DNA from 3 places in the Paraburkholderia sp. Cpub6 genome. Region 3 is predicted to be linked to each of the others. Evidence: riboswitches for the same ligand, from Rfam matches in the RefSeq annotation. Region 3 holds a riboswitch; each other region holds the start of a gene.
What was found. A riboswitch is a leader RNA that binds a small molecule or an ion and turns the genes downstream of it on or off. The one in region 3 is predicted to bind cobalamin.
Positions count from the first base shown of each region.

Region 1: linked by a shared signal. The riboswitch ahead of HDG33_RS00375 (TonB-dependent receptor domain-containing protein) and the one ahead of cobA (uroporphyrinogen-III C-methyltransferase) in region 3 are both predicted to bind cobalamin.
Region 2: linked by a shared signal. The riboswitch ahead of HDG33_RS36720 (CbtB-domain containing protein) and the one ahead of cobA (uroporphyrinogen-III C-methyltransferase) in region 3 are both predicted to bind cobalamin.

Region 1 covers NZ_JACHDM010000001.1:56,503-70,154, forward strand. Annotated here, with positions in the region: gene lptF (LPS export ABC transporter permease LptF) at 1-167, opposite strand, end outside; gene HDG33_RS00315 (leucyl aminopeptidase) at 307-1,818, shown strand; gene HDG33_RS00320 (DNA polymerase III subunit chi) at 1,871-2,287, shown strand; gene HDG33_RS00325 (DUF2486 family protein) at 2,372-3,190, shown strand; gene HDG33_RS00330 (c-type cytochrome) at 3,215-3,553, opposite strand; gene ilvD (dihydroxy-acid dehydratase) at 3,701-5,374, opposite strand; gene HDG33_RS00340 (LysR family transcriptional regulator) at 5,533-6,519, shown strand; gene lgt (prolipoprotein diacylglyceryl transferase) at 6,580-7,485, shown strand; gene HDG33_RS00350 (SIMPL domain-containing protein) at 7,580-8,305, opposite strand; gene HDG33_RS00355 (EVE domain-containing protein) at 8,550-9,008, opposite strand; RNA gene ssrS (6S RNA) at 9,150-9,331, opposite strand; gene HDG33_RS00365 (cell division protein ZapA) at 9,398-9,712, opposite strand; gene HDG33_RS00370 (ATPase) at 9,709-10,068, opposite strand; cobalamin riboswitch at 10,288-10,552, shown strand; gene HDG33_RS00375 (TonB-dependent receptor domain-containing protein) at 10,643-12,574, shown strand; gene HDG33_RS00380 (iron ABC transporter permease) at 12,614-13,652, shown strand, end outside.
Region 2 covers NZ_JACHDM010000079.1:19-3,108, forward strand. Annotated here, with positions in the region: partial or broken gene HDG33_RS37070 (hypothetical protein) at 1-244, shown strand, start outside; gene HDG33_RS36715 (CbtA family protein) at 381-1,121, opposite strand; gene HDG33_RS36720 (CbtB-domain containing protein) at 1,133-1,354, opposite strand; cobalamin riboswitch at 1,395-1,550, opposite strand; gene HDG33_RS36725 (histidine phosphatase family protein) at 1,621-2,241, shown strand; gene HDG33_RS36730 (hypothetical protein) at 2,255-2,695, opposite strand; partial or broken gene HDG33_RS37965 (IS5/IS1182 family transposase) at 3,009-3,090, opposite strand, start outside.
Region 3 covers NZ_JACHDM010000015.1:6,164-19,815, reverse strand. Annotated here, with positions in the region: gene HDG33_RS23125 (DEAD/DEAH box helicase) at 1-106, shown strand, start outside; gene HDG33_RS23120 (response regulator transcription factor) at 1,142-1,882, shown strand; gene HDG33_RS23115 (FecR domain-containing protein) at 1,879-3,330, shown strand; gene HDG33_RS23110 (CHASE2 domain-containing protein) at 3,397-5,883, shown strand; gene HDG33_RS23105 (DUF4136 domain-containing protein) at 5,926-6,540, shown strand; gene bluB (5,6-dimethylbenzimidazole synthase) at 6,577-7,236, opposite strand; gene HDG33_RS23095 (cobyrinate a,c-diamide synthase) at 7,220-8,599, opposite strand; gene cobO (cob(I)yrinic acid a,c-diamide adenosyltransferase) at 8,603-9,205, opposite strand; gene HDG33_RS38095 (cobalamin biosynthesis protein) at 9,202-9,636, opposite strand; partial or broken gene cobA (uroporphyrinogen-III C-methyltransferase) at 9,724-10,449, opposite strand; cobalamin riboswitch at 10,644-10,903, opposite strand; cobalamin riboswitch at 10,984-11,262, shown strand; gene cobW (cobalamin biosynthesis protein CobW) at 11,464-12,555, shown strand; gene cobN (cobaltochelatase subunit CobN) at 12,570-13,652, shown strand, end outside.

The DNA of each region.
Region 1 (13,652 bases), on a different contig from region 3:
ACGGTGAGGCCGATCAGGACCAGCACGTCGCGCGGGTCGACCTCGCCCGAGGCCGCGAAGCCGACGATGCGGATCATCATCGTCGTCAGCACGAGCGTGAGGAGAACCATGAACACGGCGCCAGCCGTGTACGCGAGCTCGCGCTGGAGGGAGCGTTCAAAGATCATTGTTGATGACGAGAGGGGGCGCTCACGGCGACGCGGGGGTGTTCGTTCCCGTCACGCCTCCGGTGCAGCCGCCGCGGGAAAAATAGCGGATAATTGCGGCTTTCATCTTAAGCCCAGATTTTATCCGAGGACAAGCGCGATGGACTTTAGCATAAAAGCCTGTGATTGGACCAAAGGCTCGACGAACGGTTTCCTGACCGGGAAATCCGATTGCATCGTGATCGGTGTGTTCGAGTCGCAAACGCTGTCGGGCGCCGCGCTGGAGATCGACGCGGCCACCAAGGGCCTGCTCACGCGCGTCATCAAGGCGGGCGACATGGACGGCAAGGCGGGTACCACGCTGTTCCTGCACGAGGTGTCGGGCATCGGCGCGTCGCGCGTGCTGCTCGTCGGGCTCGGCAAACAGGACGCTTTCAGTCAGAAAGCCTACGGCGAGGCGGTCCGCGCCGCATGGCGCGCGCTGCTCGGCACGAAGATCGTGCAGGTCACGTTCACGCTCGCGCAACTGCCGGTGCTCGAACGCACGGCCGACTGGTGCGTGCGCGCCGCGATCCTCGCGCTGCGCGAGCTGACCTACCGCTTCACGCAACTGAAGAGCAAGCCGGACAACACGCCGCGCGCGTTGAAGCGCATCGTGTTCAGCGTCAACACTGGTGACGAGAAGGCCGCCAAGCTCGCCGCCAGGCAGGGCGGCGCGCTCGCCAACGGCATGGACCTGACGCGCGAGCTCGGCAATCTGCCGAGCAACGTCTGCACGCCGACCTATCTGGCGAACACCGCGAAGAAGCTCGCGAAAGACTGGAAGCTGAAGGTCGAGGTGCTCGGCGAGAAACAGTGTGAAGCGCTGAAGATGGGCTCGTTCCTGTCGGTCACCGCGGGCGCGGTCGAACCGGCGCAGTTCATCGTGCTGCAGTACCAGGGCGCCGCCGCGAAGGCCGCGCCGGTCGTGCTGGTCGGCAAAGGCGTCACGTTCGACACGGGCGGCATCTCGCTGAAGCCGGGCGAGGGCATGGACGAGATGAAATACGACATGTGCGGCGCGGGCTCGGTGCTCGGCACGCTGCGCGCGGTCGCCGAGATGGGCCTGAAGATCAACGTGGTCGGCATCATTCCGGCCGTCGAGAACATGCCGTCGGGCACGGCCACCAAGCCGGGCGACATCGTCACCAGCATGAAGGGCCTCACGATCGAGGTGCTGAACACCGACGCCGAGGGCCGCCTGATTCTGTGCGACGCGCTCACCTACGCGGAGCGCTTCAAGCCGGCCGCGGTCATCGACATCGCGACGCTGACGGGCGCCTGCATCATCGCGCTCGGCCATCACAACAGCGGCCTGTTCTCGAAGGACGACGCGCTCGCGGGCGAACTGCTCGACGCGTCGCGCGAAGCGGCCGACCCGGCATGGCGCCTGCCGCTCGACGACGAGTACCAGGACCAGTTGAAGTCGAACTTCGCGGACGTCGCGAATATCGGCGGGCGTCCGGCGGGCAGCGTGACGGCCGCGTGCTTCCTGTCGCGTTTCACGGATTCGTACCCGTGGGCGCATCTCGACATCGCCGGCACCGCGTGGAAGAGCGGCACCGCGAAGGGCGCGACGGGCCGTCCGGTGCCGCTGCTCGCGCAGTTCCTGATCGACCGCGCCGGCCAATGACGCAGTGCGGTAAGCGCGCGCACGGCGCGCGGCAAGCGGGGCGGAGCGGCCGATGACGAGAATCGACTTTCACTCGAACGTCGGCGATTCGCTGCTGTACGCGTGCCGCCTCGTGCGCAAGGCGTATCTGGCGGGCCAGCCGCTCGTCGTGCTGGCCGAGCCCGCGCGCCTGCGCGCCTTCGACGAAATGCTGTGGACCTTCTCGCCGCTCGACTTCGTGCCGCACTGCATGGCGGGCACGCCGCTTGCCACCGACACGCCCGTCGTGCTGGCCACGAATCTCGACGACGTGCCGCATCATCAGGTGCTGCTCAATCTGGGCGCAACGGTGCCGGCGCAGTTCGCGCGCTTCGAAAGATTGCTCGAAGTGGTCGGTAACGCACACGAGGAACTCGCTGCGGGCCGCGAGCGCTATCGCTTCTATCGCGATCGCGGCTATGCTTTGAACAACTACAAGCAGGGCGGCTAGTTCGTTGCGCTGCGCGTCATGGCCGCGAGGAACGCGGCATGCGGACCGCCTGCCCTGGCTTCGACTCAAACACGGAGAGCGCACGTGTCCGATCCCCACGACAATTCGATTCCGGTCCTGAACGAGGTCCTCGTGCCGGGCCGCGCGCGCGAGCCGCGCGAGGCGTCGACCGATACCGCCGCGCCTGCATCCCAGCCGGGCGCCGAGCCCGCAAGCCCAGCCGTCGCGCAACCGGCGGCGGTGCCCGAGCCCGCTTCCCGCACGGAGCCCGCGTTCGTGCCACCGCCCGCGCATCGAGCCGACCCGACGCTGGCGCCCGAGCCGGTACTCGCGCCCCAACCGGTGCCCACGCCCGAGCAACTGAGTTCGCCGGAGCCCGTGCTCGTGCCGGAGCCGATGCCGACGCGAGAAGCCCCGCATGCGGCGGAGCATGAGCCTCTCGCGCAGACCGAGCTTCATCAGCCGCACGTGGCCGATCACACGCACCCGAGAAAACACGCACGGCCGCATCACGGCATTCATGTGCGACATGGGCATGACGACTTGCATGAGGACGTGGAGGTGTCGCCCGGCGTGTTCGATCGTACCGAGCCCTTCATACCGCTCGAAGCCGGCGCGACCGTGCCGCCGGATATCGACCATGAAGGCGCGCACGAAGCCGCTCCCGCTCGGCCGACACTCGATGCCGACGCGCTCGCCGCACGTTTGCACGGACGCTTCCAGCGTTTTCTGACGGGCGAGGGGCGCGGCATCATCGAGGCGCGCTGCCGCGATGCAGTGCAGCAGCACACCAGTCTGCTCGTGAGCCAGATCACGCGCGAGGTCGCGCAGACGCTCGAAGCCGAGATGACCGACTGGGTACGTGAAGCGGTGGAAGAAGAAATCGCGCGGCGCTCGCGTTGACGCCGCGGTGACCTGAGAGCGCCGTTATTTGAGCGTCAGCACCCAAGCCGCCAGCGTGGCCGCCTGATCGGGCGTCAGTTGCGTGTTCGCGGGCATCGGCACGGTTCCCCATACTCCGGTGCCGCCATCGAGGATCTTGCGCTTCAGATAGGAGGCGGCGTCGTTGCGGCCCGCATAGCGGGCTGCAACGTCGTGCAGCGCCGGCCCCATGAACGGGCGAGTGACCGAGTGGCAGCTCATGCAGTTCTTCTGCTGGGCGAGCGCGAGCCCGGCTGTTTCGGCTCGGGCTGCGGGACTGGCGGCGCTCAATGCGGCGGCGAGCGCAACAGTGGCTGCCACGGCTGCGTACGACATCGATTTCATTATGGTCTCCGCCAGTGCAGATGCCCGGCTCGTGGTGCACGCATTATAAGAGCAAAGGGGCGCACGGATTTTCGTGCGCCCCTTGCGTTTTCGCGTAACGTGGCGGCGGGTTATCCCTGTCGGGGCGGGCCACGCCGGCCGCGGTCATTACCCCGTCACCGCCCCTCGATTCGCCGGCTGCGCGAGCGCGAAATACTTGGCCATCACGCCGCGTGTGTAGCGCGGCTCCGGCGCCTGCCATGCGGCGCGGCGGCGCTGCAGCTCGGCATCGTCGATGTTCAGTTGCAGCAGCAGCTGGTGCGCGTCGATCGTGATCGAATCGCCCTCCTGCACGAGCGCGATCGTGCCGCCGACGAACGCCTCCGGTGCGACGTGCCCAACCACCATGCCCCAGGTGCCGCCCGAGAAGCGGCCGTCGGTGATGAGCCCGACCGATTCGCCGAGCCCCTTGCCGATGATCGCCGAGGTCGGCGCGAGCATTTCCGGCATGCCGGGGCCGCCCTTCGGGCCAAGGTAGCGCAGCACGACGACGTCGCCGGCGACGATCTTGTCGGCGAGGATCGCTTCGAGCGCGCTCTGCTCGTCGTCGAACACGCGCGCCGGGCCCGTGATGACGGGGTTCTTGAGCCCGGTGATCTTGGCGACCGCGCCGTCTTCGGCCAGATTGCCCTTCAGGATCGCGAGATGGCCTTCGGCGTAAAGCGCCTTGTCGATCGGGAAGATTACCTGCTGATCGCTGCGCGGCTTGGCTGGTACGTCCTTCAACTCCTCGGCGATCGTTTTGCCGGTGATCGTCATGCAATCGCCGTGCAGAAGCCCGGCGTCGAGCAGGATCTTCAGCACCTGCGGAATGCCGCCCGCCTTGTGCAGATCGGTGGCAACGTACTGGCCCGACGGCTTCAGGTTGCAGATCACCGGCACTTTTTTGCGCATGCGCTCGAAGTCCTCGATCGTCCATTCGATCTCGGCCGCGTGCGCGATCGCCAGGTAGTGCAGCACCGCGTTGGTCGAGCCGCCGGTCGCCATGATCAAGGCAACCGCGTTTTCGATCGACTGCTTCGTGATGATGTCGCGCGGCTTCAGATCCTTCTTGACGGCTTCGACGAGCACACGCGCCGATTCGGCGGCCGAGTCGACCTTCTCCTGGTCGGGATTCGCCATCGTCGACGAATACATGAGCGACATGCCGAGCGCCTCGAACGACGAGCTCATCGTATTGGCCGTGTACATGCCGCCGCACGAACCGGTCGACGGACACGCATTTTTCTCGATGCCCTCGAAATCCTCCTGCGACATGCGGCCCGCCGTGAATTCGCCGACCGCCTCGAACGACGACACGATCGTCAGATCAGTGCCTTTCCAGTTGCCCGGACGGATCGTGCCGCCATACACATAGATGCCCGGCACGTTCATGCGCGCGAGGCCGATCATGCCGCCCGGCATGTTCTTGTCGCAGCCGCCGATCACGACCACGCCGTCCATCCATTGCCCTTGCACGCAAGTCTCGATGCAATCGGCGATCACCTCGCGCGACACGAGCGAGTACTTCATGCCCTCGGTGCCCATCGACATGCCGTCCGAGATCGTCGGCGTGCCGAAGGTCTGCGGGTTCGCGTCGGCGCGCCTGATCGCGGTGACGGCCGCGTCGGCGAGACGCTGCAGGCCGGCGTTGCACGGCGTAATCGTCGAGTGGCCATTGGCGACGCCGATCATCGGTTTGTCGAAATCCTCTTTCTGGTAGCCGAGCGCGTAGTACATCGAGCGATTCGGTGAACGCGCGATGCCTTGCGTGATGTTCTTCGAACGACGGTTGTAGGCCATGGGGAGCTCCAGTCTGGCTGTTCTGATGAAAGCGCGCGGCGGCGTCCGCGCGCGCATCCGTTCAGTGTAGTTCCGCCAGACCGTGCAAGCCGGCGGTTTTGCGTGACACGCGTCGTGTGTATTATTCGCGGTTGTTCAGGTCGTAAAATATATTAATCATGCTGCCGACGATCCCCGACCTGCGTCAGTTGCGCTATTTCGTCACCGTCGCCGAGGAAAAGCACTTCGGGCGCGCGGCCGCGCGTCTGTCGATGACGCAGCCGCCGCTGTCGCAGGCGATCCGCGCGCTCGAGGAGACGCTCGGCGTCGAGCTGTTCGCGCGCACCAAGCGCTCGGTCGAGTTGACGGCGGTCGGCGCCGATCTGTTGCCGGAGGTGCAGCGGCTGCTCGCGGCCGCGGAAGGGCTCAGGCCGCTCGCGCAGAGCCTCGCGCGCGGCGAGGCGGGCGTGCTGTCGCTCGCGTTCGTGTCGACTGCGGATTACGGCCTGCTGCCGCTGCTGCTGCGCGATTTCGGCGCGCGGCATCCGCGCGTGCGGCTCGAACTGGCCGAGGCGACCAGCGACGTGCAGGTCGAGGAACTGGTGGCCGGGCGTATCGACGCGGGTCTGGTGATCGCGCCGCTGCCGTCGCGGCATGCGGCGCAGCTGTCGTGGCTGCCGATCGCGCGCGAGCCGCTCGTGATCGCGATGTCGACGGAGATGGCGCAAGGCTTGCGGGGCAGCGTGAACGCAAACGGCAAGGGCAGCGCCGCCGAAGACCCCGCCGCCGAATGGCTCGACATGCCCGTCAGCCTGCGCGATGTCGCCGACGCGCCGCTCGTGATCTTCCCAAGGCGTCTCGCGCCAGGCTTTTATGACATCATTATGGATTGCTACGGCGTTGCGGGCCTCGCGCCACGGATCGGCCAGGAGGCGATCCAGATGCAGACCATCGTGAGTCTCGTGTCGGCCGGCATGGGCGTCGCGCTGGTGCCGCAATCGTTGCGTAACCTGCGGCGCACGGGCGTCGTGTACCGGCCGCTGTCCGAGTCGGTGCCCGCGATCGAGACGGGCCTCGTCTGGCGCAGCGACGAGGTCAGCCCGGTGCTGGCGGGCTTCATCGACATCGTGCGCGCGCATGCGGCGAGCGTCGCGTCGCGTGTCTAGATCCCGCTTCTGATTCCCTGTAAAAACTGCTTTCGAACCTGAACTGCCCATAACTACACGATGCTCATTCACCCCAATTTCGACCCTGTCGCCATTCATCTGGGGCCGCTCGCCGTGCGCTGGTATGGCTTGATGTACCTCGTCGCGTTCGTCGCGGCGATCGTCGTCGCCCGGCTGCGGCTGCGGCTGCCGTACGTCGCCGCGCAAGGCTGGACCGCGAAGGATATCGACGACATGCTGTTCTACGGCGTGCTAGGTACGATCCTCGGCGGCCGGCTCGGCTATGTGCTGTTCTACAAGGCGAGCTTTTATTTCGCGCATCCGCTCGACATCTTCAAGGTCTGGCAAGGCGGCATGTCGTTTCACGGCGGCTTTCTCGGCGTGACGATCGCGATGATGCTGTTCGCTTATCAGCGCAAGCGCTCGTGGCTGCAAGTCACCGACTTCGTCGCGCCGATGGTGCCCACGGGCCTCGCGGCGGGGCGCCTCGGCAACTTCATTAACGGCGAGCTGTGGGGCCGCGTGACCGAGCCGTCCGCGCCGTGGGCGATGCTGTTTCCCGGCGCCGCGCCTGACGACGCCACATGGCTCGCCGCGCATCCGCAACTGGCCGCGCAATGGCATCTGAACGAAGTGTTCGCGCAATATCACATGCTGCCGCGACATCCGTCGGAGCTGTACGAGATCGCGCTCGAAGGCGTGGCGCTGTTCTTCGTGCTGATCTTTTTCTCGCGCAAACCGAAGCCGCTCGGCGCGATTTCCGCAATGTTCCTGATCGGCTACGGCCTGGCGCGCTTCACGGTCGAATTCGCGCGCGAGCCGGACGATTTCCTCGGCCTGCTCGCGATGGGACTGTCGATGGGTCAATGGCTGTCGCTGCCCATGATTCTCGCGGGCATCGGCCTGATGGTGTGGGCGTATCGCCGTGGGCGTCGCGAGCAGGCGCAGGCGGTTGGCGCGAACTGAGCGGCGCTCGGCTAGCGTAGCGAGCGTTGCATGAAAAAACGCCACGGCATCGATGGATGCCGTGGCGTTTTCAGTTTGGGCTTGCGCTTGCGCGTCACTTCATCTGCACCGACCCCGACACGTTGACCGTCACCGTCGACGTGCCGCCTTCGAGCGACAGCGGCGCGCTCTTCGCGTCGGCGCCCATCGCGCGTGCGCTCATCATCATCATCGGACGCGGCATCACGCCGCTGTGATTCACGTTGACCTCGCGGATCGAATAGCCGCTAAAGCCGAACGCCTGCGAGGCCGCCGCGGCCTGCTCGCGAAACGATTTGATCGCCTCGCCGCTGAGCCGCTGTTCGGCCGCGCGCTGCGCTTGCGGCGACAGCGAGAAACGCACGTTGCCAACCTGCATGATCGATGCCATCTGTCCGGCGAGCTTCGATGCCGCGGCAAAGTCGCGCGATTCGAGCACGACTTCCGTGCGGCCGCGCCACGTCGAGATGCGTCCGTCGCGATCCGTCGACGGGAAGATCGAGAACGCGCCCGAGCGCGCGGTCACGCCGCTGACGCCGCGCGCTTTCTGCAATGCCGCGTCGGCGCGTTCATTCAGCGTCGACGTCAGCGACGACGGCTCGCTCGCTTCCTGCTCGTAAAACAGCGTGATTTCGACTTCGTCCTGCGGGACTTCCGCGCTCGCCTGCGCATTCAGCGACAGCACGCCCGAAGGCTGCGGCATCATGGTCTGCGCTCGAGCGGGTGCAGGGTTCAGTGCGAGTGCCACAGGCGCGCCCAAGGCGAGCGCAAGTGCGAGGGACCGTGCGGTTTTTGTCGTCATGACTGGAATCCTTGTTTGAACAGGTTGTGCACGTTCGACGCGAGCGCCGGGTGTGGCGCGCGGTTTGACGGATGCGCTGGCGAATGCATCGGCTTGCCGTCGAGCGGCCGGTTCGAGTTCACGCTTTCGTCGACCGATTAGGCGCGTTTTACCGACGCTTGGTTCCCCAATTAATGCTTCGCCGCCGCATCGGAAACGATGACCTGGATGCGATCACGACAGGTGCCGCGTCGCGCGTTCGCCCTTAAACCAGCTGTTTGGTGATGAAGCGCCATTCGGCTTCGGTCACCGGCGTGATCGACAGGCGATTGCCTTTGGCGAGCACGCGCATGTCCTGCAATTCGGCATGCTCGCGCAGCGCGGCAAGCGGAATCAGCCCGATTTTCTTCTTGAACACGACGTCGACGAGCATCCAGCGCGGCGTTTCCGGCGACGATTTCGCGTCGTAGTACGGACTCTTTTTATCGAACTGCGTAGGGTCCGGATACGCGGTCGACGAGACCTCCGCGATGCCCGCGATGCCGGGCTCCGGACAGCTCGAATGATAGAAGAGCACGCCGTCGCCGACCTGCATCACGTCGCGCATGAAGTTGCGCGCCTGATAGTTGCGTACGCCGGTCCACGGCAAGGTGCGATGAGGAGCGTTGGCGAGGTCGTCGATGCTTGCTTCGTCCGGTTCGGACTTCATCAGCCAGTAGCGCATGAATCGGAGTGAGCGTGTGAGATTGAACGAAGCGCTACAACAGCAGGCGCGTACGGAAAAGCCCCTGAAAAAGGCGCTCAAACGAAAAAACGACGACCAAAGAAAAACGGCATCGAACCGAAGTCCGATGCCGTTCCAGATAAGGTCCCCGCCTTAGCCGCTAGGCCGGCATCCTGAACCGAGGGTTCAGAATTGGTCGCAGTTAGCAACACTTCGGGTACATCAGACTGAGTGACGCGCACACCCGTGCTACAAATTTCCGCAACCGTGCACATGGCATTGGTTCAAGGAATGTATGACCTTGGCGAACCAGGCAGGGAAGCTAAACCGATGAAGCTACAACCCAAACCGTTCAACACGTGACCGGTTCGAAACCGGCCCACTACTGCTTACTGCAAGCTGTACTGCTCGATCACAGTACCTAGCTGTTCGTTCATTTGCTGCATTGTACGCCGGATTTCTTCAGCAGGAAATGCTTCTCCGTGTCGCACGCTGCTTTGCAGCTTAAGCAGTTCCGATGCCAGCGACAGCGCAGCCATCACCGCGATGCGATCGGTGCCGCGCACGTTGCTGCCGCTGCGGATTTTCTGCATCTCGGCGTCGACGCGCGCGACCGCCTCGAGCAGCGCGCCTTCCGTTTCCGGCGAACAGGCGAGACGATAGGGTACTTCGAGAATCGATACTTCGATCTGCTTGGTGGTCATGCGCTTTCTCCGTGTCGGCTCACGTCGCTTTCCGCTTCCTCGTGTTCGGGCTGGGCGGACTCGAGCAGATCGAGCTGGTTATCCGGTTCGCTGCTCGCGCGTGCGCGCGGCAATTTTTCGAGAATCGCATTCAGGCGCACCTGAGCGTCGTCGATCTTGGCGGACAGCGCGTCGCGTTCCGCCTGCAGTGCGTCGCGCTCTTCGCGCAATTGCGCGAGTTCCGCATGCGTGGCTTGCACTTCGGCACGCGTTTGCGCGAGCTGCTCTTCGAGCGCGAGCCGCGCTTCGTTGTGGCGCTGGCTGATCGCAATCAGCTTGCCGATGTTCTGGGAGAGTGATTCGAGTTCGGTGAGCATGTGCTGCGTCCTCTAAAGACATCGCATTTTAGCGCGGAATATTACAGGTTCCGACAATTGTCTCGTTTCGAGACGTAACAGCATCGCTTCGTGCACGTTCGTTGGGTGTCGCGTCGTCGACCATAAGATAAAAACCGGCAATCCATCCGACAATAACCTGCATTCAACAGAACCGATTGCGCTCCGGTCGACCTTTCTTGACGCCCCGCGAGGCCGCTCCTAAACTTCCCGCACTCTGGTGCCCGCGCGCGCTTTTCGGCGCGCGCAGTTAAACGGGAAGCAGGGCGCGCGCGGTGCCAAAACCGGATGCGCGAACCTGCGCTGCCCCCGCAACGGTAAGCGACCGCATGTGATGTGCTCATGCAGGTCGGTCCTGGTCGCAAGGTTGGAAGTTCAACGTGCGAGTGTGCCACTGCGCGTCACGCGTGGGAAGGCGGATCGATGTGTCGTAGCCCGGATACCGGCCAGAAAAGAGGGACGTCCCCCCGCGAAAACGCTAAACAAGGGGGCGCCTCGTGACGCGACGGCCTGCGGGGAAGCAGGCCGCGCACGCTATCCACAGGAATGTCATCCCATGCTGTCCCCCATCGCCCGCGCAACGCTGCTCGCGTTCGCGAGCCTGCCGCTCGTCGTGCATGCGCAAAGCGCCGAGCCTGCGTCTTCATCGTCCGCGACGGATGCAACCGCTGCGAGCGCCGCAAACGTTGCCGACGCGGCCAATCTCACTTCCACCGATGCGTCGGGCAACCTGCTGTCGCCGATCGTCGTGACCGCGCAACGCGGACCGCAAGCGTTGCGCGATGCGATCCCGCAGACCACGCGGTTCGATCAGCAGGACATCGCCGACACGACCGCGACCGATCTGCCCGGCCTGCTGCAACTCGCGCCAGGCGCGCAAATCTCGCGCACGGGTGGCCCCGGTTCGACCACGAGCCTCTTTCTGCGCGGCGCATCGTCGACGCAATCGCTGCTGCTGATCGACGGCGTGCGCGTCGATTCGGTGAGTCTCGGCTCAGCTCAACTCGCACAGATTCCGCTCGATCAGGTCGATCACGTCGAAGTGGTGAACGGCAACGTGTCGGCGTTGTATGGCTCGGGCGCAATCGGCGGCGTCGTGCAGGTGTTCACGAAAGACGGCGGCGATCATCCGCCGCGTTTCAATTTTTCGGTCGGCTACGGCAGCTATCGCACGCAGACGCAAACGGCCGGCGTGAACGGCGCGCTCGATCAGGACGGCCGCACGACTTTCAATATTTCGCTCGCGCGCACGAAGGACGACGGCTTTTCGTCGCTCAATCCGCTCGAGGCGCCGAACGCGAATCCGAACGCGAACGGCAATCTGAACGAGAGCATCAGCGCGTCGCTGCGTCACAAGTTCACCGACAGGTGGGACGCGGGCGTCAGCTACTTCCAGTCGAACAACGACAACAGCTACGACAATGCGTACGGCGAGCCCACCGATCTGAACAATCTCTATAGCAAGGTGCGTCAGGTGTCGGTATTCGCGAACGGCAAGCTGACCGACTGGTGGACCACCCACGTCACGCTCGCCGAGGGCGACGACCGCAGCGTGTCGAACACCAATGGCATCTACAACGGCCGCTTCGATACCGACAATCGCCAGTACACGTGGCAGAACGATTTCGCGCTCGCCGCGAACCAGAAGCTGCAACTCGGCTACGAGCATCTCGACCAGACGCTCGACTCCGACACGTTCGCCGCGCCCGACCGTCACGTCGATTCGGTCTTCGCGGGCTACAGCGCGCGCTTCGGCCGCAACCAGTTTCAGGCCAACGTGCGACGCGACCAGTACTCCGATTTCGGTGGAGCGAACAGTTACTATCTCGGCTACGGATTCGACATCACGTCGCGCTGGAAGGTAACCGCAAGCTATTCGGATGCGTTTCGCGCGCCGAGCTTCGACGATCTGTACTATCCGATCAGCGGCAATCCGTCGATCCAGCCCGAGCGCAGTCATTCGGTCGAAGCCGGTTTGCAGTACGCGACCGATGCGCTCGGCGTGATGCGTCTGAACGCATTTCAGACGCGCTATACGAATCTGATCGACTACGTGCAGACGATCCCCGGCATCTACCTCGCGGAGAACGTCGGCCGTGCGAAGGTGCAGGGACTCGAGGGATCGTGGAGCGGTCATGTCGGTAAGACCGACGTGCGCGCAACGGTGACGCTGCAGAACCCGGTCGATCTCGACAACGGTACCGACCTCGTGCGGCGCGCGCGTCGGTTCGGGTCGTTCGCGATGAATCGCAGCATCGGTGGATGGCGGGTTGGCGGCGAGTGGATCGTCAGCGGTCCGCGCACCGATAGCACGGGCAACCTCGGCGGTTATGGCATCGTGAATCTGTCGGCGCGCTACAACGTCACCAAAGCGTGGTACGTCAGTGCGCAAATCGACAATCTGTTCAACAAGGATTATGAAACGGCCTACTCGTATAACTCGCCGCGACGCGGTGCGTATGTCACGCTCGGCTGGCAGCAGCAGTGACGCGCGCGCCGGGTTGGCCGCATGCGTGAGCGCACGCGGATGAGTCGCGCGTCCGCTTCGCTGCGCGCCGCGATGGCGACGCCGCGCCCGATGAACGCGAAACGCGCGGCCGCGATCTGGCTCGGGCTCGCGCTCGCCGCCGTCGCGGTGCTCGGCGCGTCGCTGGTGCTCGGCAGCGTGCCGCTCGCGCCGTCGCGCGTGCTTGCGGCGCTCGTGCCGACGCACACGTTCGGCGGCACGGGCAGCGACGATCTCGCCGGCGAAATCGTGCGTACGTTGCGTTTGCCGCGCGCGCTCGCGGGCTTCGCGTGCGGCGCGTTGCTCGCGCTCGCCGGCGCGCTGCTGCAGGTGCTGCTGCGCAATCCGCTGGCCGAGCCATACGTGCTCGGCGTGTCGGGCGGCGCGGCGACGTTCGCGCTCGTTGCGATGATCGCGGGCGGCGCATGGTGGATCGTCGATGCGAGTGCGTTCGCGGGTGCGTTCGTGTCGATCCTGCTGGTGCTCGGCCTCGCGCGTCGCGAGCTATGGCGCGGCGAGCCGCAGGACACGTCGCCCCGTTTGCTATTGACCGGCGCGGTGATCGCGGCCGGGTGGGGCGCGCTGATCACGCTGCTGCTCAATCTCGCGCCCGACAGCCGTCTGCGCGGCATGCTGTTCTGGCTCACCGGCGACCTCAACGGCGGCGCGCTGCCGTGGACCGCGCTGATGGCGCTCGCGCTCGTGCTGCTTGCGATCGTGCCGGCCGCGCCGCGTCTGAACGTGTTGCTGCGCGGCGACGCGGCCGCGCAGGCGTTGGGCGTCGCCGTGATGCCGCTGCGTTTGCGTGTGTACCTGGTCGCGTCGCTGGCGGCGGCCGCGGCGGTGACGACCGCGGGCACGATCGGCTTCGTCGGTCTCGTCGTGCCGCACATGCTGCGGCTCGCGTTCGGCAACGATCAGCGCATGCTGCTGCCGGCGGCCGCGCTCGGCGGCGGTGTCGCGGTGATGGGCGCGGACCTGATCGCGCGGACCGTGATCGCGCCCGCGCAATTGCCGGTCGGCGTGATCACGTCGCTGGTCGGCGTACCGGTGTTCCTGT
Region 2 (3,090 bases), on a different contig from region 3:
CGCGCCTGAACCACCACTACCCGGCACTGCTTCGTTTGCGTCGCTGCGTCTGCAGCAGAGAAGCGAGATTATGGAGAGCGGTCGACAACACGTCAATACCCTTCTCACAATTTATTTTAAAAAGTTGAAGAGCTTAAAAATTGAGCAGCGCCGCGTGCAACCTGAATTAGTTAGGCTTCCAATTGAATTCTCCGGAGCGCCGCGGCGAAAGGGAGAGATGAGTGGAGTTGCGAAAAGCCGTTAAGCAGCTTTTCCACAGAAAATGTTTGCAAGGCTGTGGATAACCGCTCCACAACCGCGGCAAGTGCTTGATCCAAAACCATTCTCGCGCGTTGCGCGCGAAGCATGGCCGCTTGCGCGGCCGCGTGTCACCGTCACAATCAGGCGGACTTCATCGTCACCCGCGCATTCGTACGCATAAAAGCGCTGCGCTCGACCATCGCGCCAAACAGCAGCCCGATCGTCGTCCACATGACCACCTGCATGCCGATCGCCGCGACGCGGAACTTCCACAGCAGCACAGCCGGGAACGCGGCCGGCACTTCATTGATGACCGGCATCGACAGTTGCACGGCCGCGATGATCACGACGAACAAGAGCCACGCGACGATCGAACCGTTCCACGCACCCAGCTTCGCCGCCGCGCGACGCCGCACCTTCAGCGAAAACACCATCGTCGCGAGCGAAATCGCGATCATCAGAAAGAACAGGCCCGTGCGCGTGCCGATCGTCTCCGGATCACCGACCGACGGCGGATTGGCCGGATACTTGATATTCGGCACGATCACGAGCGTGATGAACGCGCCAAGCGCGAGCCACGCGGACAGCGCGCGCACGCTCAACGTACCCGCGCGTCCATACCCATACGCAAACACCAGCGAGAACAGCCCGCCAAAAGCCGCGCCATACGTGACCACGCCAGTCAGCAGGCCGAGGCCAGCCTGCGTCTGACGGCTCACGATTTCGGGCTCGGGCGCCTCGCCGCGCGCGGCGGCCGCTTTTTCTTCGAATGAAATGGCCTGATCGACCTGTGGTTCGCCGACGATTCGCGCGAACGCGAACGTAAGCAAGCCCGCGACGATGCCCGCGAGCATCCCGCGCACCAACAATTTACCTACCATGTCGAACTCCGTTAGTGGCAGGGAAAGCCGAGCAGATGACGGCCGTCGTGCACGAACTCATGCACGTACATGCCGGGCACGAGCGACGTCGCGCCCTGTTCCGCACCAACGAAGTAAAGCGCGAGCAACAGCAGCAAGCCGCCGAACACGACCCACGGCAGCAGTTCGCGCAAAGGAATGGGAGTGGGCTGGGCCGCCGGTTGCGCGGCGCGATCAAGAACAGCTTCGGTCATGATGGACATCTCCTGGGGTGACGCGCCCCGAAAGTCGATTGCAGAGGCATGGTGCGAAGCTCAGGTCTGGCTTTCGGCTCTTGTGGATTGCAATGTCGATTACAGTGGCGCGACCGCGCCGGGCTCTCACCGGCTTCCGTGCTTCGCAGTGCCGCTATTCTACGCGCTAAACTGCGGCTTCCGTGACGGCGGGGGCTACCTCGCAACGCGCGCCGCGAGCCGATGAAACCTCGCAGGCAAGTACGAATGGAGCGCCAACGCAAAGAATGAATACGCGACTATTACTGGTGAGCCACGCGGCAACGGCCGCGCAACGCGCGGGCCGCTTCCCTGCCGACGATCCGCTCGACGCGCGCGGTCGCGCCGAAGCCGAAGCGGCGCGCGCGCGTCTCGCGCTTCCCGCCGACGCCGCCGTGTTCACCAGCCCCGCCGCCAGCGCGCGCGAAACGGCCGCCGCGCTCGGTCTGAGCGCCACGCCTGCCGACGCATTGGCGGATATCGACTATGGCAAATGGCGCGGCCAGCGCCTCGCGGACATTGCCGACGCAACGCCCCGCGAACTCGCCGCCTGGACACGCGAGCCCGACGCCGCGCCGCCCGGCGGCGAGTCGTTCGGTCAACTCGTGCAGCGGGTTGGAGAGTGGCTCGACGCGCAGCAGGCAGACGTGCGTTCATGCAATGCCGTCAACGAAGCAAGCTTCGCGGCCTTTGCGCACAGTCGAACCATCGTCGCCATCACCCACGCGGCTCTGCTGCGAGCGGCAATCGTGCACGCCCTCGGCGCATCGCCAAACGTGTTCTGTCGCATCGAGATCGCGCCGCTGTCGGTCGTCGAATTACGCCACTCGCGACGCGGCTGGTCGTGGTGGCCGGCCGCCACCGCCTGAACGGCACCGCCGCTTACCTGCCCGACACCACGAGCCGCAACCGGTTGGACCCCTCGGGCGTCACGGTGATTTCGGTGCGTCGATCCTTCGCGCCGAGATAAAAGTGCTGACGTCCCGGCGAATTCTGATCGTGCGTTGCATCGGGCAGGCAGGACGCGACGTCGGCCGCGGCCGCTTCCAATGCATCCGCGTTCGAGCCCGCCGCCTGATGCGGCGTCCACGTGCACTGGAAACTTCGATGCGCGGCCGAACATTGCGCGTCATCGCCATAAGGTTGCGCAACGCCCTTGCCGTCGTCGGGTGTCAGCGAGGCGAAGCCGTCCGGCGCCGCGGCCACGATCCGTTTGAGCGCACCGCAAGGTCTGGGGCTATCGTCGGCGGATGCACCGACCGGCAGCAGCGCAACGAGCGATGCCGCGGTAAGCGCGATAGCAGAAAGTCGACAGGTTTTCATGGTGTGCGTGAAGCTTCCCAAGTGCTGCTGAAGAAAAACTCGCAGCGAGCCACCTTTCTTTAACAGCACGCTTCATGCCCATGCGCGCGAGGCCCGAGCACGCAGGCAATGCACGACGGCACACAAATTGCGTAGCGCCATACCGGCCGCGACATCGCGCCCGTTCCGATCAAAGCCACTGCCGACGTCATTTCAACCATCATGTCGACCACTACCGCCGCCCCTACCCCCGCCCGCATATCGTCGGGCATCGAAGGCATCGACGACATCCTCGGCGGTGGTCTTACGCCGAACCGCATGTACCTAGAGCGTGTTAGGCACTTTTCATAATCGGTGCAGCATGAACGAGCATAAGCATGGCGAAGACGACGAAGTGCAGGCCTGCCAGGGTTTCG
Region 3 (13,652 bases):
CGCCGACAGCATTCTCGCGGAAGATGCGGCCGGCGCCGCAAAGTTCTCGGACGACGATCTCGACGCGCTGTTCGCGCCGATGCCGGACATCGAAGGCGCGCGTTGAACGCGCGAGCAAGCGACCGAACGAGGCAACGCAGACGAGCCACGCAGACACGCAAGGGGGAAATCTGACGCTCCGCAGCAACGCCAATGGGGGCCGCACTGTAACAAAGCGTCTGTGTATGTAAATTGCCGTCGACGGAGCCTTCAACTCATACCAATTTCGAAGTCGCGCTGTGTAGGACTTGCGCGTCGCGCGCGCTGGTGCGGCGCGTAATAACTACTTCGCCAACGGTTACAAAGGAAGTTCTTTCATCTTGAGCACGGCTTTTCCGCGGGCTAACGTGACGTTACTCGTGCGGTTAGACCCCGGCGAGCGTGTGTAGTGTTTGTGGCGGCGTTGCTTCGACAGGGGCAGCGCCGCATTTTTTTTGCCGGCGGCCCTAACGCTGCGCATCACCCGCTGACGGGCCGTCTCGCGGCGCGTCATCGCGTCGGCCAACAATGTGAAGCAGTCGAATGCCTCATGCAAAACGAGGGCTTTGAGTCGCTCGCCCGACCAAGCCGACTGCCTCGAATGACAACTCGACCGGGACAAAATCTAACAATGTTTAAACGATTTCTTTTGAGATTATTCTTATACTGAACACGCAATTGTTAAATAAGAGTACCTGAAGGGAATCTTAAAGCCGATAAGCGAGCGTGGTCAAAAAGCCGCTCCAGCAAGGATCTTCCGTCCGCAGTGTCACTTCCTTCCGGCGCCGGCTAGTGGTGGCAGACCAGAAAAACCTGAAAAGCGCGTCAGCCTTTTCTGATTAGGGTTTTTCGCGACGGATTGCCGGTACACGGCAAACGGGAAGAAAGAAGGTTTTCGATTATCATGATCTGCCCTGCATAATCGCTATGGAAATTACATTTATGCGCTGATTTCCGCTTCATGAAAGCAGCGTCATGGCGGGGTACGGCGAGGGACCATTAATCAGAAAGTAACAGCCGGAATTTTTTGGGAAGCCGGATCGGCGGTGCTGCGCCGTCATCCCGGTCGTCAGCCGGTATACCGGCCGTCAGCCATGAAGGCGCTGTTGCGTTGTGGGGTGTTATGAGAATTGCAGTCCTCGATGATGATTCGGCTCAGGCCGACCTTGTATGTCAAACGCTGTCCGCCGCTGGACACGTCTGTCACGCGTATGGCGCAGGGCGCGAACTCGTGCGCCAGTTGCGTCGTCAGACGTTCGATCTGCTCGTGCTCGACTGGAACGTTCCCGACATGTCCGGCGAAGAAGTGCTTCGCTGGGTGCGCGAAAGCCTGTCCGAGCGCCTGCCGGTGCTGTTCATGACGAGCCGCGCCCGCGAAACCGACATCACTTCGATTCTGAATACCGGTGCCGACGACTATCTCGTCAAGCCCGTGTCGGGCGCCGTGCTGCTCGCGCGGGTTGGCTCGCTGCTGCGGCGCGCGTATTACCTGAAGCCGCCGGCAACGAGGGAAGTATTCGGCGACTTCGAGTTCGACCTGAGCGTCAAGCACGTCGTGGTCCGCGGCACCCCGGTCTCCGTCACGCAGAAAGAGTTCGAACTCGCGCTGCTGCTGTTCCAGCATATGAGCCGGCCGTTGTCGCGCGCACACATTCTCGACGTGATCTGGAAGCAGGCCACGGACATCCCGTCGCGCACGATGGACACTCATGTGTCGATGTTGCGCAGCAAGCTCGGTCTGCGCCCCGAGCACGGTTATCGGCTCACGCCGATCTACGGCTATGGCTACCGCCTCGAGCGGATCGAAACCGGCACACCACCGGCCGCCGACGACGAACCCACTGAAGAAGCGGGGGAAGCGTGACGGTCTGCGTGGATGGGGCGGCATCGGGCAGCGCCGCCATGCCCGGCCGCCGCGCCGCCGCGTGGCTTGCCGCGGCCTGTCTGATTGCAACGGGCGCGACCGGCTGGAGCGCGCTCGCGCACGCGCAGCCCGCGCGCGGCAAGACCGGAGCGAAGGCGTCGCCGGTCTACGCTTCGTACACGACGCACGAGGGCGACACGCTGTATGACATCGCCGCCCGCTACATGGCCGATCCGACCGACTGGGCGCTGTTGAGCAGCCTCAATCACGTGCCCGCGCCGCGCCGCATGGCGGCCGGCATCGTGCTGCGTTTGCCGTCCCGAAGGCTGCGCCAGGACCGGGACACGGCTCGCGTGGTCGCGACCAGCGGTCCGGTCGAGCACGCGTTCGACTCGAGCCCCTATCTGCCGCTGAAAACCGGTGAAACGCTGGCCGAAGGCGATCGCTTGCGCACCGGCGCCAACGGGTTCGCGACGCTCGAGCTGCCCGGCGGCTCATACGTGACGGTCGCGCAGAACGGCGAACTCAACATCGAGAGACTGCGGCACGTCACGCTGACCGGCGTCGTCGATCGCGTCTTTGAGCTGCGCGCCGGCGAGGTCGAGAGCCAGGTCACGCATGCGAAGCGACGCGATGATCGCTTCCAGATCCGTTCGCCTTCGGTGGTCGCCGGGGTGCGCGGCACGCGTTTCCGCGTCGATTACGACGGCGACACGCAAACCACCGCGGTGGCGGTGCTCGACGGCGCGGTCGGCGTCGATCCGGCCATGCAGCGTGGCCAGAGCGCCGCGCCGGCGCCAGGCAGGCCGTTGCAGGCGTCCGAGCAGCTGGTCGAGGCAAGCTTCGGCAACGTCACGCACTCGGGCGGCGCGGTCGGCAGTCCGGTCCAGCTGTTGCCCGCACCCGCGCTCGCGCGGCCGGCGCGCGTGCAGGACGGCAAGAGCGTCGCGTTCGACGTCAACCCGGCCGAGCACGCGGTCGGCTATCGGCTGCAGATTTCGCACGACGCCGATCAACTGGACCTGGTGCGAGACCTGCGAGTGAGCGAGCCGCACGCCGACTTCGGCGATCTGCCCGACGGCACGTACTTCGTGCGCGTCGCGTCGACCGATAGCAACGGTCTCGACGGCCTGCCGAACGTGTACGCGTTCGAGCGCCGCCAGCTGGGGCTGGACGCTTCGGCCGCGCAGCGCGCGGGTAGCCGCGACTACGAGTTCCGCTGGTTCGTCAGCCGCAGCAACGTGCCGACCCGTTTCCGCTTCCTGCTCGCGAACACGGCCGAACTGAGCCATCCGGTAATCGATCGCCCCGATCTGCCGGGCGGCGAACTCGTGATCAGCGATCTGCCTCCGGGCGTCTACTACTGGACGATCGTCGCCGAGCAGTTCGACAACGGCCGCTTCTACGAAAAGAGCAGTCCGGTCCGCTCCTTTACGCTTGCGCGCTGACGCTGGTAGATTCTCGGGGCCGGCCTGCTGGCCGGTCCGTCCTCCCGTTCCCGACTACATCGTCCCGTGCCCGCCACTTCTACGCGAATGAGCCTCGATCCGCGCGCCCGTCTCGGACGGCGGGCGGGCCGGCGCTTTCTGATCGAGTGGGTCAGCGTTGGCTGTCTCGGTCTCGTGGTGATCCTGCTGACGTCGTTCGGGCGCGTCGGCGCCGGCATCGATCTGCTGGTGTACGACCAGTTTCTGAAGCTGCACGAGCAGCCGCTGCTGTCCGACATCGTCGTCGTCGAGATCGACAACGCGAGCATCGACGCACTCGGCCGCTGGCCGTGGCCGCGCAGCGTGCACGCGCGGCTGCTCGAGCAGATCGCCGGGGCCAGACCTGCCGCGGTGATCTACGACGTACTGTTCACCGAGCCCAATGTCGACGACGCCCAGCTCGCCCACGCAATTGCGCTGAGCCCGACCTATCTGCCGGTGCTGCTGACGCCGCCCAATGCCAGCGGCAAGCGCACCGTCGATGAACCCGTCGCGCCGCTCGCGCAGGCTGCTGCCGGGCTCGGTCACATCAATTTCGAAGTGGACAGCGATGGCATCGTGCGCAGCGTCGCGCGCTTCCAGGGCGACGAGCGCTCGCGCTGGCCGCAACTGACGGTGCTCGTCGCCGACGCGGTCGAACACGGCAAGCTGCATCTGCGCGGCGGCCTGCCGCCGCGCCCCTCGAACGAGCCCGCGCGGGGCAGCGACGACGGCGGCGAAGAGCGCTTCCTGATTCCGTTCGGCCCGAACGCCGCGAACTACCCAAAGCTCAGTTTCGCCGACGTGCTCGCCGGCAAGGTGCCGGCCGATCAGTTGCGCGGGCGCATCGTCGTGATCGGCGTGACGGCGTCGGGTCTGTACGACCGCTTCGCGACACCGGTATCGGGCGAGCTCGGTCCGCTGCCCGGCGTTTACATCCACGCGAACGTGCTCGATACGCTGCTGAGCGGCCGTGAGATCCAGCCGGTCGCGCTGTGGGTCGTGTTCGCGGCGGCGCTCGGGCCGCTCGCCGCGCTGCTCGCCGGCTTCCTCGTGCTGTCGCCGCGCCGCTCGTTGTTGCTGACCGGCGCGCTGGTGCTGCTCGCCGCGACCGGCAGCGCGCTGCTGCTGTACGGCGGCAGGCTGTGGATCTCGCCGGTGCCGGCGATCCTCGGCGTCGTGATCGTCTATCCGATCTGGAACTGGCGACGCCTCGAAATGACGATGGCGTATCTGCGCGGCGAACTGCAACGTCTCGCCGACGAGCCGCATCTGCTGCCCGAGACGCCGAAGCGCCGCCGCGAATTCGGCGGCGACGTGCTCGCGCAGCACATGGCGCTGATGGCGCAGGCCGCGCAACGGGTGCAGGACATGAAGCGCTTCGTGTGGGACAGCCTCGATAGCGTGCCGGAGCCGATTCTCGTCAGCGACGTGGCCGGCGTCGTGCTGATCGCGAATCATGCGGCGAAAGCGCATTTCGCTCGGCTAGGCGCGCCGATGCCCGAAGGCCGGCCGATGCAGAGCGTGCTCGGCGGCCTCACGCTCGTGAAGACGATCGACACCGGCGCGGCCACGGACAACGAGCGCAATCTGTCCGCGCACGCGCACTGGCCGGCGCTGCTCGATCCGACGCGCGGCGAGTTCGCGGCGCTGATGGCGCAGGGCGTCGAGGTGCGCGACGCGAACGAGCGCGACCATCTGCTGCGCTATGCGACCTGCACCAACGCGCAGGGCGAGACGACCGGCTGGATCGCCGGTCTCGTCGACGTATCGGCGCTCCATGCGGCCGAGCGTCAGCGCGAAGACGCGCTGCGGCTGCTGTCGCACGACATGCGCTCGCCGCAGGCGTCGATCATTGCGCTGGTCGAGATCGAGCGCGCGCGGACCGAGCCTGCGCTCGCGCGCAGCGTGCTGGAGCGCATCGAACGCTACGCGCAACGCGCGCTCACGCTTGCCGACGACTTCGTGCAACTGGCGCGCGCCGAATCGCAGGCCTATGTGCTCGAGCCGCTGAGTCTGACCGAACTCGTCATCGATGCGAGCGACGAGGTCTGGCCGCAGGCGCACGCGAAGCGCATCGCGCTGCATACGGAATCCGGCGACGACGCCGACGACGATCCCTGGATCTGCGCCGACCGCTCGCTGATGACACGCGCGCTCGTCAATATCCTGAACAACGCGGTCAAGTACAGTCCGCCCGACACGCGCATCGTGTGCAGCTTCACTGGCCAGCCGGCGGCAAAGCGCGCGGGCAGCGAGGCGCCGCGCGTGTCGTGCACGATCCGCGACCAGGGCTATGGCATTCCTGAGGAGCAGCAAGCGGGATTGTTCGAGCGCTTTCGCCGTTTTCACGAGGCGGAGCGGCCGGAAGTGGGCGGCGCGGGACTCGGCATGGCGTTCGTCAAAACCGTCGTCACGCGCCACGGCGGCAGCGTCGAAGTCGTCAGCGCGCCCGGCGAGGGGACGGCCTTCACGATCTGGCTGCCCGCGCTCGACGACGCGCCCCTCGACGAATCGATCGCACCGCGCGTCTGATGCGCCTTTGATGTATTCGATGTACTAGAGAGAAAACAAAAAATGGCAAAGATCGCTCACCTCTGTGCCGCGCTCGCCGCGGCGAGCCTCACCGCTTGCGCGGGCCTAAGCGCCGACGTGCACACCGTATCGGCTAACGGCGCCGACCGCGCCGTTGCGCTGCAAGGCGAGCAGACCTATTCGCTCGCGCGCACGCAGCCGCAGGACGACAGCGTCGACCATCCGCAAGTCGAAAAGCTGTTGCGCGACGAGTTGGCGAAACACGGGTTCGTCGATACGGCGGGCAAGCCCGCGCATTATCGGCTGTCGATGGCGTATAGCACGCGGCCGGCGTCGATCGGCATCGGCGGTGAGGATTGCGCGCCCGCCGATTGCGGCGCGGGCAGCGACGGTCCAGGCGCGCTGCTGTTTGGGCGCAAGTATCAGCACGCGCTGACGCTGCGCTTTTTCGACTACGCGAGCGGCGCCGAGCGCTACAAGGTCGGCGCGGTGTTCATGGATCGCGATGCGGACCCGCTGCATGCACTGCCGTTGCTCGTGAAAACCGCGCTCGCGAAGCTGCCGTTCGATGCGCCGGCCGACTGGCGTGTGAAGCTCAGCATCGACAAGACGAGCGGTGTGCCGAACGTCGACTCGATGGAGCCGCTGCAGCGTTAAAACACAGCCTCGGATCGCCGGGGCCGCGAGTATCAGTTATTCCTGCGCCGGCTCGTCTCGCGGCCAGCGGTTTTCGAACACGCAATCGGCGAGCGGCAGACGGCTCGCCCAGCGCTCCGTTTCGAGCATTGGCTCGCTATAGAACGCAGCGACGTGGCCGAGGCACAGAATCGCGACCGGCCGAGCGCCTTCCGGCATCCCCAGTAGCTGGTGCACCGCGTCGACATCGAATAGCGACACCCAACCAAGCCCGAGTCCTTCCGCGCGCGCGGCGAGCCACATGTTCTGGATCGCGCACGCGACCGACGCGAGATCCATCTCCGGCAGCGTGCGACGGCCGAAGACGTGTCGCTCGCGCCCGTCCATCAACGCGATCACCAGCAGCTCCGCGCATTCGCGCATGCCTTCCACCTTCAGCTTCATGAACTCGTCGCGGCGCTTGCCGAGCGCATCGGCGGTGGCGAGCCGTTCGCGCTCGACGATGTCGCGCAAGCCCGTGCGCAGCGCCGCGTCGGTGATGCGCACGATCCGCCACGGCTGCATGTAGCCGACGCTCGGCGCGTGATGCGCCGCGTCGAGCAGACGCCGCAGCACCGCCGGATCGACCGGATCGGGCACGAAGTGGCGCATGTCGCGGCGTTCGTAAATCGCGCGATAGACCGCATCGCGCTCGGAGTCGTCAAAAGGTTTCGCCATGAAAGAGGGCGGCCGTGAAAGCCGGGTTGGAGGGCCAGTAAGCGTGCATATAGGTTGCCACAATCGGGCCCACCCGGAACACCGCTTCGCCGCGCGCGTCGCTGTGCGCGCGCGTGGCGAAGCGCTGCGGCGCGAGCGGCGTCGCGAGCTTCGAGTAGTGGAACGTGTGGCCGGTCAGCGTGCCGTGGACGCCATCGATCTGCTGCATGCCGAGCGACGTGAAGCGCGTTTGCATCGTCGCGTGACCGGGTAGCAGGCCCAGCATCGGCGTGTTAGTGCCTTGCGCGTCGGTCAGCGTGTCGAGCAGATAGAGCATGCCGCCGCACTCGGCGACCAGCGGTTTGTCCGCCTCGACGTGCGCGCGGATCGATGCGGCGCTGTTCACGTTGCCCGCGAGCGTCGCCATATGCAACTCGGGATAGCCGCCCGGCAGATAGAGCGCGTGCGTGCCGGCGGGCAACGCTTCGTCGGCAAGCGGCGAGAAATAGCTGAGCCGCGCGCCGAGCGCTTCGAGCAGCGCGACGTTGGCCGGATAGATGAACGAGAACGCGGCGTCGCGCGCGATCGCGATGTGCTTGCCTTCGAGCAGACGCTGCAGCACTTCGGGCGAGGGCACGCCGAAATCGACCGGCGGCGGCAGTTCGGCGAGCGTGGTCGACGCGAGCGTATCCGCCGCGCGTTCGAGGCGCGCTTCGAGATCGTCGATTTCATCGGCCTGGTGTAGGCCGAGGTGGCGGTCGGGCAGCGTGATCTCGTCGCTCGCGGCGAGGTGGCCGCACCAGCGCAGCCCGGGCGGCAGCGCTTCCTGCAGCATCTGCGCATGCCGGGCGGAGCCGACGCGATTCGCGAGCACGCCGTGGAACGGCAGTTGCGGCCTGAAGCGCGCAAGGCCGAATGCGAGCGCGCCGAAGGTCTGCGCCATCGCCTGCGCGGAAATCACCGCGAGCACCGGCACGCCGAACGTGGTCGCCAGATCGGCGCTGCTCGGCGTGCCGTCGAACAGGCCCATCACGCCTTCGATCAGGATCAGATCGGCTTCTTGCGCCGCCCGCGCGAGCAGGTTGCGGCATGCGCTTTCGCCGACCATCCACAGATCGAGCGACAGCACCGGCGCGCCGCTCGCGCGCGCGAGGATCATCGGATCGAGAAAATCCGGTCCGGTCTTGAACACGCGCACGCGACGTCCGAGCCGCCGGTGATAGCGCGCGAGACCGGCGGTGATCGTGGTTTTGCCTTGTCCCGACGCGGGCGCGCTAATGAACAGCGTGGGGCACGCCGCGGAGCAAGTCCCCTGGGGGGACGCCCCGAAGGAAGTCCCCTGGGGGGACGCCGCGGACGAAGCCCCGTTGGGGGACGCCGACATCGCTCAGAACTCCACGCCGCGCTGCGCCTTCACACCTTGCTCGCGATACGGATGCTTGATCGCGCGCATTTCGGTGACGAGGTCGGCGGCTTCGATCAGCGCGTCCGGCGCATGGCGTCCGGTCACGACGACGTGCAACATCGGCGCACGCGCGTTGATCACCGCGAGCACTTCGTCGAGCGGCAGGTATTCGTACTTCAGCACGGTGTTCAGCTCATCGAGGATCACCATCTGATAGTCGCCGCTTTCGATCATCCGCCGCGCTTCGTTCCAGCCCTTGCGCGCGGTCGCCATGTCGGCCTCGCGGTTCTGCGTGTTCCACGTGTAGCCGTCGCCCATCGTGACGAAATCGCATTGCGCGATCGCGCCGAGGAAATCGCGCTCCGACGTATGCAGCGCGCCTTTGATGAACTGCACGACGCCGAGCCGCATGCCGTGGCCGAGCACCCGCACGGCCATGCCGAACGCGGCCGTGCTCTTGCCCTTGCCGGTGCCGGTGTTGACGATCAGCAGGCCTTTTTCGACGGTCGCGCCAGCCTGCTTCTTTTCGTGGCCTTCGCGGCGGCGTTCGGTCATGCGTTGATGTGATTCCGGATCGGTTTTCATCGAGGGTCCTGGTTTTGAGGGGCGGGATGGGATGGGGGCGTGTCGCTAAGGGCAGCGTCGTTCGCCGCTGCGATCGCCACCGTGATGCCGGCGTGCGCGGTCTTGCGTACGATCAGACGCACGTTTTGCGCGGTTGTGGAGGAGTCCGGCGCCGTTGCCGCCAGCAGCGCGCACGGCTCGCACACACCATCGACGCCGAGATGCGCGTGTGCCGCCGCCGACGGCGACGCGACCGTTACCGCGGCGATCTGCTCGCGGCTGAACAGTTGCAGCGGCAGCTGATGGCGCGAGCAGAATTCGAGCAGGCCGGCTTCGTTGGCTTTGGTGTCGATCGTCGCGATCGCGCGGATCTGCTCGAAGGCATTCGATCGGAGCGCTGCGCGGACGGCGGCTTCGATATCAGCGGCTTCGCTGCGCAAGCGGCAACCGATGCCGACGCTCAGCGTTTTGATCGCGCGTCCGAATCCGTGTCGTGTCGCGCTCGCTGCCAGTTCGTGAGCAACGCCGGCCTCGCGTTTGGCCGCATCACGCGCCAGTGCGAGCGACGCCACACCGCCGATCACGACGATCGCCGGCGAGCCGAGCCCCGCGCGCGCCACCGCCTCGGCGAACTCGCGAAGCGGCGCGAGCACATGACGCTGCTCAGGCCGCGTCGCCGACTCGATCGCCGCGCACGGCGTGTCGGCGGACATGCCGGCAGCGAGCAATGCGCGGGCGATCTCGCCGAGCCGGCGCATGCCCATGTAGATCACCAGCGTCATGCGCGTCGCGGCGAGCGCGGCCCAGTCCGGTTCGCCACTGCCGGCGCCGTGGCCGGTGACGAACACGACGCCCTGCGCGTGATCACGATGCGTGACCGCGATACCGAGCGCCGCGGGCGCCGCGATGCCGGCCGTGATGCCGTTGATCACGTCGACTTCGATACCCGCGGCCCGTAGCGCCTGCAACTCTTCGCCGCCGCGGCCGAACACGAACGGATCGCCGCCCTTGAGCCGCGCGACGCTGCGCCCCGCGCGCAGATGCCCGAGCATTTGCGCGACGATGTCGGCTTGCGGCGTCGACGGATGGCCGCCGCGTTTGCCGACGTACACGACTTGCGCGTCGGTGCGCGCGAACTGCAGCACGTCGGGATTCACCAGATCGTCGACGAGCACGACATCGGCCTGCGCGAGCGCGCGGGTGGCCTTCAGCGTGATCAGTTCGACGTCGCCGGGACCGGCGCCGATCAGCCAGGCGCGCGTCATCGCGGCGTGCATGGCGCGCGCCATGCGGTGATGGAAGAAGAGAAGCGGCGTGCGACAGCACACGCGGCGGTGAATATAGAGGTCATGCGCAACTGCGAATCCGGGCACGCGCGATGCCGCGCTGCTACGCCTTCACATCCGTTCCCCGCGGATTCCGGCGGCCGGCGGCGCCACGTGATGCACGGATGCAATGCGGCACCGCCTCCGCGTCTGGCCGGTATCCGGGCTGGCGGCCTCATGCGCTTCGCCTTCCCGTCCCGGTTTGTGGATTCGCGGGACAGTGGCATCAAAAACGCATGCGCGGCACGTCGGAATCGAAGGCGAATCGAATCGCGCGCCGCAGGTCGCTTACCGTTGCGGGGACAGCACAGGTTGAACGCGCGAGGCGCTGCCTGTTTCCCGTTTAACTGCACACGCGAGCGCATGTGCGGGCACCAAACGCGCGCATACGATAGCACATGGCGCCTTGCCGGATAAGCCTCGGCGGCGCTTTCCGGCTCGGTGCGTTGCTTGACTGCGCAAGTCCCCGGGCCTACACTCGCACGCACTTTGGGTGCTCGCGTGCGCGCTCGTGCGCATGCAGTTAAACGGGAAACAGGGAGCCATCTGCTCTGGAGCGGCTAACCTGTGCTGTCCCCGCAACGGTAAGCGAAAAGCGGTTCCGGCTTGATAGCCGGGCACCGCAGTGCCGGCTTCGATGTCCTCGCGTAAGGTCGCGTGGACATTTCACCACTGGACGAGAAACCACTCGGCCGGGAAGGGGAAGCGGCGCTTTCGCCAGCCCGGATACCGGCCCAAAGAAGCAGAACGACCGCCGCGGGGATGCGGCGGCGCGTTCATGACCTCAGTTCCGCTTTCTGTATTTCCGTTGTCGCGGCCATGCCGTCGTTCGTCCCCGTGTCTGGTGATCGCTGGTAGTGCTGCGCGTGCTTCATTCGCTCCATTCGCCAGCCGATGCGGACCCTCGCGCGGACTTTCCGGCATACCGATCAACGCCAAGGGATGGACCTCACGATGCAAACTCAATTGCGCAAGATCCCCGTCACGATCGTCACGGGCTTTCTCGGCAGCGGCAAAACCACGCTGCTGCGGCACATTCTTCAGCATGCGGGCGGCAAGCGCATCGCGGTGATCGTCAACGAGTTCGGCGAGCTCGGCATCGACGGCGAAATCCTCAAGGGCTGCGGCATCGGTTGCGATGAAAACGGCGTCGAGACCGAAGGGCAATTGTATGAACTCGCGAACGGTTGTTTGTGCTGCACCGTGCAGGAAGAATTTTTCCCGGTGATGGAAAAGCTCGCGGAGCGCCGCGATGAACTCGATCACGTGCTGATCGAAACGTCGGGCCTGGCGTTGCCGAAGCCGCTCGTGCAGGCGTTCAACTGGCCGCAGATCCGCAATGGCTTCACGGTCGACGCGGTGGTGACGGTGGTGGACGGCCCGGCCGCCGCGAGCGGCCAGTTCGCCGATAACCCGCTCGCCGTCGATGCGCAGCGCAAGGCCGATCCGAATCTCGATCACGAGTCGCCGCTGCACGAGCTGTTCGAAGACCAGTTGTCGGCGGCCGATCTGGTGATTCTGAACAAGACCGATCTGATCGACGAGTCGCGGCAGCACGAGGTCGAAGCCGCGATCCGCGCGGAGATTCCGCCGCAGGTGAAGATCGTGCGAGCGCAGCAGGGGCGGCTCGACCTGCATACGCTGCTGGGCCTCGAAGCGGCGTCGGAAGAGACGATCCACCTGCGTCATGACCACCACGGTTCCGCGGACGACCCCGATCACCACCACGATGAATTCGATTCGGTCGTCGTGCAGGCATCCGTACCGTCGCGCGACGCGGCGCTCGCCGCCTTGCTGGCGCTCGTCGAAACCCACACGATTTACCGTGTCAAAGGCTTCGCGGCACTGCAGGGCGCGGCGATGCGTCTCGTGATCCAGGGCGTGGGCCGGCGCTTCGACAGCTACTTCGACCGGCGCTGGCAAGCGGGTGAAAATGGCGACGGCGCGTTGAGCCGCTTCGTGCTGATCGGCGCAGACCTCGACCAACACGCGCTGCAACAGGCGTTCGACGCGGCGCTCGGCGCGACGTCGAACGCGACGGCATAAACGGGCGCACCAGCATGCATCTGCTGCGCACGACGCCGGGCGGCTTCGTCGACGATACGCAGGGCGTGATCCGCATCGATCAGCAGCCCGCCGAGATCGTCGTGCTCAGTTCCGCCGACACCACGCTGTCGCTGCTCGCGAGCGTGGTGCCGCGTCTCGGCGACGGCTTCCCGAGCGTGCGGCTCGCGAACGTCACGTATCTGCGTCAGCCTGCCTCGGTCGATTTCTATCTGGACGACGTGTTGCAGCATGCGCGCGTGGTCGTCGTCGATCATCTCGGCGGCGAAACGTATTGGCCGTACGGCATCGAGCAGGTGGTCGCGCTCGCGCAGCGCAAACAGCAAACACTCGCGATGTTTTCCGGCGATCTGCAGGAAGACCCGAACCTGCTCGCGCGCAGCACCGCGAGCGCCGAGTTGTGTCAGCAGCTGTGGCGCTATCTGCGCGAGGGCGGTCCGCAGAACGCCGAGGCGTTTTTGCGCTGCATCGCGTATCGCGCGCTCGACTGGGGGCGCGAACCCGATCCGCCCCGCGCGTTGCCGGCCGCGTCGTTGTATCACCCGGAGCGCGATACCCCCATCGTCGCCGACTGGCAGGCGCGTTGGCGGCAAGACGCGCCGGTCGTCGCGATTCTGTTCTACAAGGCGCATCTGCAGGCCGCCAATACCGCGGTGTTCGATGCGCTGATCGACGCGCTCGAAGCGCAAGGGCTCAATCCGCTGCCGCTCGCGATCACGTCGCTGAAGGATGCGGTGAGCCGCGATGTCGTGCAGTCGCTGTGCGCGCAACATGGTGTCGCGCTCGTGCTGAACACGACCGCGTTCGCCGCTTCCGCGATCGACGACCCGGAGCCGCTCGCGCTCGCCGGCGACGCGCCGGTGTTCCAGGTAATCCTGAGCGGCGGTAATCGCGAAGACTGGCTGAAGGACAACCACGGCCTCAATTCGCGCGACATCGCGATGCATATCGCGCTGCCCGAAGTGGACGGGCGCATCATCACGCGCGCGATCAGCTTCAAGGGGCTCGCGTATCGCTGTGCGCATACGCAGGTCGACGTGGTCCGCTATCAGCCCGACCTCGAACGGGTGCGCTTTCTC